Regions from separate parts of the Mesorhizobium sp. GW821-FHT07A06 genome, predicted to be linked through region 1. Evidence: predicted binding sites of a transcription regulator. Region 1 holds the regulator's gene; the other holds the start of a gene.

Region 1 (5,032 bases):
CGGTGACGCCGGCGGCCTGCTCAACGCTATCTACGGCAGCATCGTGATGACCATCATCGGCATCATCGTCGGCACGCCGATCGGCGTGCTGGCCGGCACCTACATGGCTGAATACGGCCGCTTCTCGAAGCTCACCACCGTGGTGCGCTTCATCAACGACATTCTTCTGTCGGCGCCATCGATCATCATCGGTCTGTTCGTCTACGAGCTGATGGTGCGGCCGATGGGGCATTTCTCGGCGATCGCCGGTGCCGTCGCGCTGGCCATCCTGGTCATCCCGGTCGTCGTGCGCACCACCGAGGACATGCTCAATCTGGTGCCGAACGCGTTGCGCGAAGCCGGCACCGCGATCGGCGCGCCGCGCTGGGTGGTCATCCGTTCGGTCGCCTATCGCGCGGCACTTTCGGGCATCGTCACCGGCATATTGCTGGCCATTGCCCGCATCTCCGGCGAGACCGCACCCCTTCTTTTCACGGCGCTGAACAACCAGTTCTGGTCCAGCAATCTCAACGCGCCGATGGCCAGCCTGCCAGTCACCATCTTCCAGTTCGCTCTCAGCCCCTACGAGGAATGGCAGCAACTGGCCTGGACCGGCGCACTCATAATCACATTGACGGTTCTCGCGCTCAGCATCTTTGCGCGCAGCCTGACAGGACGCAGAGAGGACAAATGAGCCAGATGTTGTCTCCAGACATGACGATCGCCGCCGAGGCGGCGGCCAAGGCCAAGATCGAGGTCAAGAACCTCAACTTCTACTACGGCCAGTCGAAGGCGCTGAAGGATATCACGCTGTCGCTGCCCGAGCGCAGCGTCACCGCCTTCATCGGCCCTTCCGGCTGCGGAAAGTCGACGCTGCTGCGCGTCTTCAACCGCATCTACGAGCTCTACCCCAAGCAGACCGCCGAGGGCCAGGTGCTGCTCGACGGCCAGAACGTTCTCGACCGCTCGCAGGACCTCAACCTTTTGCGCACCAAGATCGGCATGGTGTTCCAGAAGCCGACGCCGTTCCCGATGTCGATTTATGAGAACATCGCCTTCGGCGTCAGGCTCTATGAGAAGATCAGCAAGGCCGAGATGGACGGCCGTGTCGAGCAGGCGCTGAAGCGCGCAGCCCTGTGGACGGAGGTCAAGGACAAGCTCAATGCCAGCGGCCTCAGCCTGTCGGGCGGCCAGCAGCAGCGGCTGTGCATCGCCCGCACGGTGGCGGTGAAGCCGGAGGTCATCCTGCTCGACGAGCCGGCCTCCGCGCTCGATCCGCTGTCGACCGCCAAGATCGAGGAACTGATCGACGAGCTGCAAGCCGACTACACGATCGTCATCGTCACCCACAACATGCAGCAGGCGGCGCGCGTCTCGAAGCAGACCGCCTTCATGTATCTGGGCGAACTGGTCGAATTCGACCGTACCGAGAAGATCTTCACGTCGCCCCGCGAAAAACGCACGCAAGACTACATCACCGGCCGCTTCGGCTGATCGCACGCATTACGAGGACCAGGATCATGGCCGAACACACAGTCGCAGCCTTCGACGAGGATCTCGGACAGATCAGCAGGCTGATCAGCGACATGGGCGATCTCGCCGGCTCGATGGTCGGCGGTGCCACCAAGGCGCTGTTGAATTCCGACAATGCGCTGGCACAGCGCGTGGTCTCCGACGACGCCATCATGGATGCACGCCAGCGCGAACTCGACGATCGCGCCATCACGCTGATCGCCAAGCGCCAGCCGATGGCCGACGATCTGCGCCATGTCGTCGGGTCGATCCGCATGGCCGGCGACCTCGAACGCATTGGCGACCTTGCCAAGAACATCGCCAAGCGCGTCGGCACCGTCGGTCTCGCCGCAACGCCGCGCGACCTGTCGCATTCCATCGACGCCATGGCGCAACTGGTGCTGATCCAGGTGCAGGGCGTGATCGAGGAGTATGCGGCGCGCGATGCCGCCGCGCTTGCGAAGCTGCGCGCCGACGACGAACGCATCGACGTCAAATACACGTCGGTGTTCCGCGAACTCCTGACCTACATGATGGAAGATCCGCGCAACATCACCGCTTGCACGCATCTGTTGTTCTGCGCCAAGAATCTCGAACGCATCGGCGACCATGTGACCAACATCGCCGAGAACGCGTACTATGTCCTGACCGGCACGCAACTGCCCGCCAACCGCCCCAAACAGGACGAGACGGCGATGTCGGCGCCGGCGGCTTGACGCAAGAGGTGACCAATCGATGATCGCGCCACGCATTATGGTGGTGGAGGATGAGGAGCCGCTGGGAGTGCTGCTCCGTTACAATCTTGAATCCGAAGGCTACCAGGTCGAGGTGGTGCCGCGCGGCGACGAGGCTGAAATCCGCCTGCAGGAGAACGTGCCCGACCTTCTGGTGCTCGACTGGATGGTGCCGGCGGTGTCCGGCATCGAACTCTGTCGGCGCCTGCGCATGCGGCCCGAGACCGAACGGCTGCCGATCATCATGCTGACGGCGCGCGGCGAGGAGAGCGACCGCGTGCGCGGCCTTTCGACCGGTGCTGACGACTATCTGGTCAAGCCGTTCTCGACGCCGGAATTCATGGCCCGCGTCAAGGCGCTGCTGCGCCGCGCCAAGCCGGAAGTGCTGTCCAGCGTGCTCAAGGTCGGCGACATCGTGCTCGACCGTGAATCGCACCGGGTCTACCGCAAGAAGAGCGAGATCCGGCTTGGGCCGACCGAATTCCGCCTTCTGGAATTCATGATGCGCCATCCCGGCCGCGTGTTCTCGCGCAGCCAACTGCTCGACAATGTCTGGGGTGAGACGATCTATATCGACGAGCGCACCGTGGATGTGCATGTCGGCCGCCTGCGCAAGGCGGTCAACAATGGCCGCATGCCCGACGTCATCCGCACCATCCGTGGGGCAGGCTACGCGATCCGTGAGGATTAGGTCCTTGGCGCGGAAGCGTTGACGGGTTGCATCCGCTCCCGGATAGAACGCATTTGGTGTTGGCTCAGAGCTTATGGCTTCGTCATCCCAGGGTCTCCGCGACGGAGCTTCGCTCCTGCTCCGGCCAGGGATGACGACCTCGAGGGGGCTCGGCCAATCTCCAGCGCTGATCTGTGGGATCGGCACAGGCGTTCGCTCAAGCCACATTCTTCCCAGCACTCCCTCTCGCCTGCACGCCCGGCGCGAAGATTTCCTGATCGACGAAGGTCAGTGCGCGCATGGCACAGCCCTCGCGGATCAGGGGCAGCTCGTTCGGTTCGGTGTCGAACGAAATCGATTTCGAGTGCTGGCCGCCAGCGGTCTGGGCGATCGCCTCGCGCAATGCCGGCTCGATCAGGTCGAAGGCGGCGGCGCTGACGCCGACCATGGCCACGGGGGCGGGATCGATCAGCGCGAACAGGCTGCCGAGGCCGTAACCCAGTGCTTCCCCGGCCTTGCGATAGGCTTCGCGCTCGGGCCCGGCCCGTTCACGTGCCGTGGCGGCGAGCGCCCGCATCTGCGCATCGCTGACATCGGCGACCGGCTCGGTGTCCTCGCCAAGCTGCCTGGCATTGCGCCAGATGGCGTAGTTGCCGGCATAAGCCTCGACGCACCCGCGCCGCCCGCATCGGCAGAGCGCGCCGCCTGGCCGATGGATCATGTGGCCGAACTCGCCGCCCGACGAATGGGTGCCGGTGAACAACTCGCCCTTCAGCACCAGGCCCATGCCGATGCCGTGCGACAAAAGGATGGCGATGAAGTCGTCGCGGTAGCGTTCGGGGTCGCGCCAGCGCAGCGCCACGGCCATCATGTTGCAGTCGTTCTCCATGGTGGCCGGGATGCCGAACTCGGCTTCCAGTATGTCGGCGAAGGCGATATCGGTCTGCGGCGTGATCGGCGACCACAGCATGGCCCTGGCCTCGGTGTCGGTGATGCCCTGGATCGCCAGTGCGATGCGGGCGACGCTGCGCACGTCGATATCGGGATCCTCGAGGCGGCGCCGTACAATGGCGACGCATTCACCGATCAGCGCCTCACGCGACATGGTCAGCGTGTCCAGCCGGCGCTGTTCCTCCGATATCACCTGGCCGGCATAGTCGATGACGGCGACGGACAGGAAATTCAGCGACAGCACCACGGTCATGATGGCCGCGGCCTCCGGGTTGAGGCCGAGGCCGACCTGTGGCCGGCCGCGTTTGAGCGCACCGGCCTCGCTCGGCTTGCCCTCGGCCAGGATGCCTTCGCCGATCAGGTCGGAAGAGATCGCCGATATGGTCGAATGGCTGAGGCCGGTGGTCGCGGCGATCTCGGTGCGCGACGGTTGGCCGGCCCGGCGCACGGCCGCAATCACCATGGCGCGGTTGCGCCGGCGCAGATCGTCGTGGCGGATTCCGACCGACATACTTTCCCACATCCTCCCCGGTCGCCGCGGTTCTTCCTGCCCCTCGAACACTGCCGGCAACCGGGACAAATACTGGCAGAAGCGGATGGTGCTGTCATTTATTTATTGCGGGGCTCGAAAAAAAGTCCGCGACACCTCAATATCCATCAGAATCGATGTTGACAGCGTTTCGACGATGGACCAGTATTTTTTTTGAGGCTCGAAAAAATAGAGCCTCTGTGCCGGCCTTCGGGTCAGTTTGGTCGCGCCATACGCGGCGCAGGGAGGATATCATGAAGAGATTCACGGCCGCCATCCTGGCGGGTGTCGCCATGTCGCTGACGCTTGCGTCGGTCGCGCAGGCGAAGGACAAGGTCATCGGTGTTTCGTGGTCGAACTTCCAGGAAGAGCGCTGGAAAACCGACGAGGCCGCCATGAAGAAGGCGATCGAGGCCGCCGGCGACAAGTACATTTCCGCCGATGCGCAGTCCAATCCCGGCAAGCAGCTTACCGATGTCGAGAGCCTGATCTCGCAGGGCGCCAACTCGCTGATCATCCTGGCGCAGGATGCTTCGGCGATCGGCCCGGCGGTGCAGAAAGCACTGGACGAAGGCATTCCGGTCGTCGGCTATGACCGACTGATCGAGAACAAGGACGTCTTCTACCTGACCTTCGACAACAAGGAAGTCGGTCGCT
Region 2 (5,032 bases), on a different contig from region 1:
CACCGTTGAAAAGCCAAGCTGCAGCAGTCCCGAAAACCCCAATGTCCCGTCCCCTTAGAAGCGGCTGCCGCCGCGTGCGCAGCGGACCTTGTTTCCGAAGCGCCCCGAGACGTCAAGCGAACTCGTTCCAACTAAGGTCTTGGCAACGGCAAGACTGAGGCTCAATGTGCCAATGTCGCCCAGCTGTCGATGGGGAGGGGGGCGGTCAGGGGCTTATGATTCGTATTCTGCAGAATTTGGCGCGGCGCTGGAGCGAACTTTCGCTTGCCCTGCAATTCCTCGTTGCCGGCGGCTTTGGCCTCCTGGCCGTCATGCTCGTGGTCGGCGCCTGGGTAACGACGCAGATCCGGGACGGCGTCATGCGCAATTCGGCCGCCACGACGGCGCTTTATGTCGACAGCGTGATCGCCCCGCTGCTGCCGGACCTGCGCAAGAGCGAAGAGCTCAGCGAGGCCGTCAAGCAGGCGCTCGACGAGACGCTCGGCCAGGGCGCGCTCGGCAAGCGGCTGGTTTCGTTCAGGCTCTGGCGGCGCGACGGCACGGTGCTCTACGCCAAGGATGCGGCCTTGATCGGCCGCCGCTTCAATCTGACCGACAATCTGCGGTCCGCCTTCCAGGGCAACGTCACCGCCCAATTCGATACGTTCGACGAAGACGAAACGAAGGAACAGGCTGTCGGCACGCCCTTGCTGGAGATCTACAATCCGGTGCGCGAACCCTGGTCCGGCAATGTGGTGGCCGTCACCGAGTTCTTCGAGGTCGCCAGCGATTTCAAGGCCACGCTGGCTTCCGCGCTGCTGTCGAGTTGGCTGGTCGTGGCCGGAACCACCTTGACGGCCTTTCTGCTGCTGTCGGGCATCGTCCTGCGCGCCAGCCGCACCATCGACGATCAGCGAGGGGCGCTGCGTCACCAGGTGTCGGAGCTGCAGGAGCTGGTGACGCAAAACAGCGCCTTGCGGCAGCGTGTGCAGCGGGCGTCCCGCCGCGCCACCGCACTCAACGAAAGATATCTGCGCCGGATCGGCGCCGACCTCCATGACGGACCGGCGCAACTGGTGGCGCTGGCGGCGTTACGCATGGACAGCCCGATATTTTCGGACGACGGCCATTGGACCGAGAGCCGTTCGGCCGAGGTCGCGATGATCCGCAGGACGCTGGAGGATGCCATGCGCGAAATACGCGGTATCTGCACCGGCCTTGTGCTGCCGCAGATAGAGACGGCCGCCGCCAAGGAGATATTGCGGCTGGCCGTCGACGAACATGAGCGCCGGACGGGAACCTCGGTGACGCTTACCATGCCCAAGCATTTGCCCGAACCCGGCGCATCCGAGAAGATCAGCATCTATCGTTTCGTGCAGGAAGGGCTGAACAATGCGTATCGCCACGGGCGGGCCAAGGATCAGACAGTGCGTGCCGGGATGAAGAATGGCCGGCTTTTTGTAGAGGTGTCGGATAGCGGGCCGGGCTTCGATCCGGCGCGGGTCGAGGGGCTGGGGCTGGCCGGCCTGCGGGAGCGGGTCGAAAGCATTGGTGGCCAGTTCCAGACCTTGACCGGAGCACAAGGCACGCGATTGGTAATCAGTCTATCGGTTGAGGAGCAAGCATGATTGGCGTCATTCGAATCGCTATTGTCGACGATCATCCGCTGTTTCGCGAAGGCGTGACGCGCAGCCTGTCGGAGATCGGAGGCTTCGAGATCGTCGGCGAAGGCGCGACGGCGCAGGATGCCGAACGCATCGCCTCGACGGCGCAGCCCGACATATTGCTGCTCGACATCTCCATGCCGGGCGGCGGCTTGGCCGCGGTTGCAAGCATCCTTGCCGACAACCCCGCCCAGAAGATCGTCATGCTGACCGTTTCGGAGGCCAATGCCGATGTCACCAAGGCCCTGAATGCGGGGGTGCACGGCTATATCCTCAAGGGTGTCGGGTCGCGCGCCCTGGCCGACATCCTGCGCAACGTCGCGGCCGGCGAGAGCTATCTTTCACCGACGCTGTCGGCGCGGCTGCTGTCCGATCTGCAGTCCCCGCAGCCTGCCAATGCCGAGGCGGACCGGCTGCGGCAACTGACCGAACGACAGACGGAAATCCTCCGGTTGGTGGCGGAGGGGCTCAGCAACAAGGAGGTTGCCTTGCGCCTGCAGCTGCAGGAGAAGACGGTCAAGCACCACATGACCGGGGTGCTGTCAAAACTCAACGTGCGAAACCGAACCGAGGCGGCCCTCATGATGCGTGAGTTGCGCGACCGAGACAGGAACCGCGCGTAGGCCATCGCGGAACCGCGCGAGAGGCGGACAAAACGAGGTCACCTCCGCCGGGGGCGGCGGAGGTGAGGTGTGAAGCTGATCGTTGCCTGTTGACCGGCCTCACAAGGCCTTGAGACGCCTGACATCGGCGGGCGTGGCCCGACGGTCGATGATCGTGCGGCCGAGCGCGTCGCGCATGCTGAAACGACCGTTCTCGATCTTTTCCGTCATGCCGTTGGGGTGCTCGACCGAGATCTTGCTGCCGTCCACGCTGACCTTGTCGCCGGTCGTGGCGTTGACATGGCTGGTGCCGGTGCTCTGGCTGGCACCCGGTCCTGAGTTGCCGCCACCATCATCACCGCCATCTGTTCCGGAATTGCCGCCGTTTCCATTTCCGTTGCCGCTATTGCCACCGCCGCTGTTGCCGCCATTTCCATTTCCGTTACTGCTGCTGTTGCCGCCGCTGCCGCCGCTTCCATTTCCGTTACCGCTGCTGTTGCCGCCGTTGCCGCCGCCATTGCCGCCCTTGGCGGCCTGTGCGACAGCGGCATTGATCCCGGAGGCGGGGCCTTGCAGCGCGATTCGATAGGGGGCGATGGTCAACAGCAGCGTGGCCGCGGAGACGAGCGCCAGCCGGCAACAACGGGCCGTGATCGATCCGTTCATCCTGATCTCCGTCGATTGAGCCGGCGCGCCCACCCCAACGTTGCAACCAGCAACATCGCCGAAAGATGTATTGACCGGAAGCGACCTCCGACCGTTGCGTTTGTCACCCAGGACCTTTGGAAGCGCAAGACCGGACCAAAGTCCGACGTCATGGATGACAACTGCCTCGCGCGGAGTGGTGGAACAGGTATGATGTCACGAAAATGTGATCAGCCGGCTGTAGGGGTCGACAGGCGACAGAAGCTCCAGCCACTCGAAAGCCAGAGGCCCTCATGACCGAACATCGCTCCCCCGACGCCCGATTCCGCACCAGCCTGCTCGAGGAAAACGAAGGACCGGCCATCAACCCGACCGACAACCGCACCATGGGCGAGATCATCGCCGCGCGGTTCTCGCGCCGGGCGTTCCTCAAGGGATCGCTCGCCGTCTCGGCGATCGCCGCCACCGTCAGCCCGCTGGCCATGATCGCCGCGGACGATGCCCGTGCCGCGGAAGGCTCGGCCTTCAAGTTCGACGAGCTCGAGGCCGGCATCGACGACAAGCATCATGTCGCGCCGGGCTATGACGCCGACGTGCTGTTGCGCTGGGGCGATCCGCTGTTTGCCGATTCGCCGGAATTCGACCCGACAAAGCAGTCGGCTGAGGCGCAGGCCAGGCAGTTCGGCTACAACAACGACTATGTCGGCTATATCCCGATCGACGGCTCGGCCGAGCACGGCCTGCTCGTGGTCAACCACGAATACACCAACCCGCATCTGATGTTCCCCGGCATCGTTTCGATCGTCGAGAAGGACGGGAAGAAGAAGGCCGAAGTCGCCCCGCTCTCGAAGGAGCAGGTCGATGTCGAAATGGCGGCGCATGGCGGCACCATCGTCGAGATCCGCAAGGAAGGCGGCAAATGGCAGGTGGTGCGCGACGGCAAGCTCAATCGCCGCATCACCTCCACCACGGAGATGGCGCTGTCCGGCCCGGTCGCCGGCCATGATCGCGTCAAGACCAATGCCGACGCGTCCGGCACCAAGGTGTTCGGCACCTTCAACAACTGCGCCGGCGGCGTCACGCCGTGGGGCACCTATGTGATGGCCGAGGAAAACATCCATGGCTATTTCTCCGGCGAACTGCCCGAGGGCCACAAGGAAGCCGCCAACTACAAGCGGCTCGGCATTCCCGAAGGCGCCTATGAATGGGGCGCGCATTACGACCGCTTCAACCTGGCCAAGGAACCGAACGAGCCCAATCGTTTCGGCTGGATCGTCGAGGTCGATGTCAACGATCCAACCTCGATCCCGAGGAAGCGCACCGCCATGGGCCGCTTCAAGCATGAGGGCGCTGAATCGATCGTCGCCAAGGACGGCCGCGTCGTCTTCTATCTCGGCGACGACGAGCGCTTCGACTATGTCTACAAATTTGTCACCAAGGGCGCCTTCAACGCCGGCGACCGCGCGGCCAACAAGGACCTGCTCGACGACGGCACGCTGCATGTCGCCAAATTCGCCGAGGACGGCACGGTGGACTGGCTTCCGATCGTCTTTGGTCAAGGCCCGCTGACGGCCGAGAACGGCTTCGCCAGCCAGGCCGACGTGCTGATCGAGACACGCCGTGCCGCCGACCTGCTTGGCGCCACAAAGATGGACCGGCCCGAGGACATCCAGCCCAACGCCGTCAACGGCAAGGTCTATGTGATGCTGACCAACAATTCGAAGCGCAAGGCCGACCAGGTCGATGCGGCCAACCCGCGCGCCGAGAATGCCTTCGGCCACATCATCGAGATCACCGAGACCGACGGCGATTTCACGGCCGCAAAGGGCAAATGGGAAGTGCTGCTGAAGTGCGGCGATCCTTCAGTGGCCGATGTCGGCGCCACCTTCTCGACGGCGACGACGGCCAATGGCTGGTTCGGCATGCCCGACAATTGCGCGGTCGATTCGGCCGGGCGCCTGTGGGTCGCCACCGACGGCCAGGGCCCGAAAGCCACCGGGCGCACCGACGGCCTGTGGGCGGTCGACACGGAAGGTGCCGCGCGGGCGACCTCGAAACTGTTCTTCCGTGTGCCGATCGGCGCCGAAATGTGCGGCCCGCTGTTTGCGCCCGACGACCAGACCGCCTTCGTCGCCGTCCAGC

What was found. Region 1 encodes PhoB, which activates phosphate uptake and scavenging genes when phosphate is short. Its sites were predicted from a motif close to TGTCATNNANCTGTCAT; they were not measured.
Region 2: a site for PhoB is predicted at 3,105-3,121, ahead of AC07SZ_RS11475 (PhoX family protein). Genes of this name have one in related genera too.

The regions. Positions count from the first base shown of each region.
Region 1 is NZ_JBWKRC010000005.1:492,977-498,008, forward strand. It holds gene pstA (phosphate ABC transporter permease PstA) at 1-673, shown strand, start outside; gene pstB (phosphate ABC transporter ATP-binding protein PstB) at 670-1,473, shown strand; gene phoU (phosphate signaling complex protein PhoU) at 1,500-2,207, shown strand; gene phoB (phosphate regulon transcriptional regulator PhoB) at 2,227-2,916, shown strand; gene AC07SZ_RS19590 (ROK family protein) at 3,113-4,357, opposite strand; gene xylF (D-xylose ABC transporter substrate-binding protein) at 4,630-5,032, shown strand, end outside.
Region 2 is NZ_JBWKRC010000003.1:213,075-218,106, reverse strand. It holds gene AC07SZ_RS11495 (hypothetical protein) at 1-42, opposite strand, end outside; gene AC07SZ_RS11490 (sensor histidine kinase) at 216-1,607, shown strand; gene AC07SZ_RS11485 (response regulator) at 1,604-2,266, shown strand; gene AC07SZ_RS11480 (hypothetical protein) at 2,366-2,911, opposite strand; gene AC07SZ_RS11475 (PhoX family protein) at 3,184-5,032, shown strand, end outside.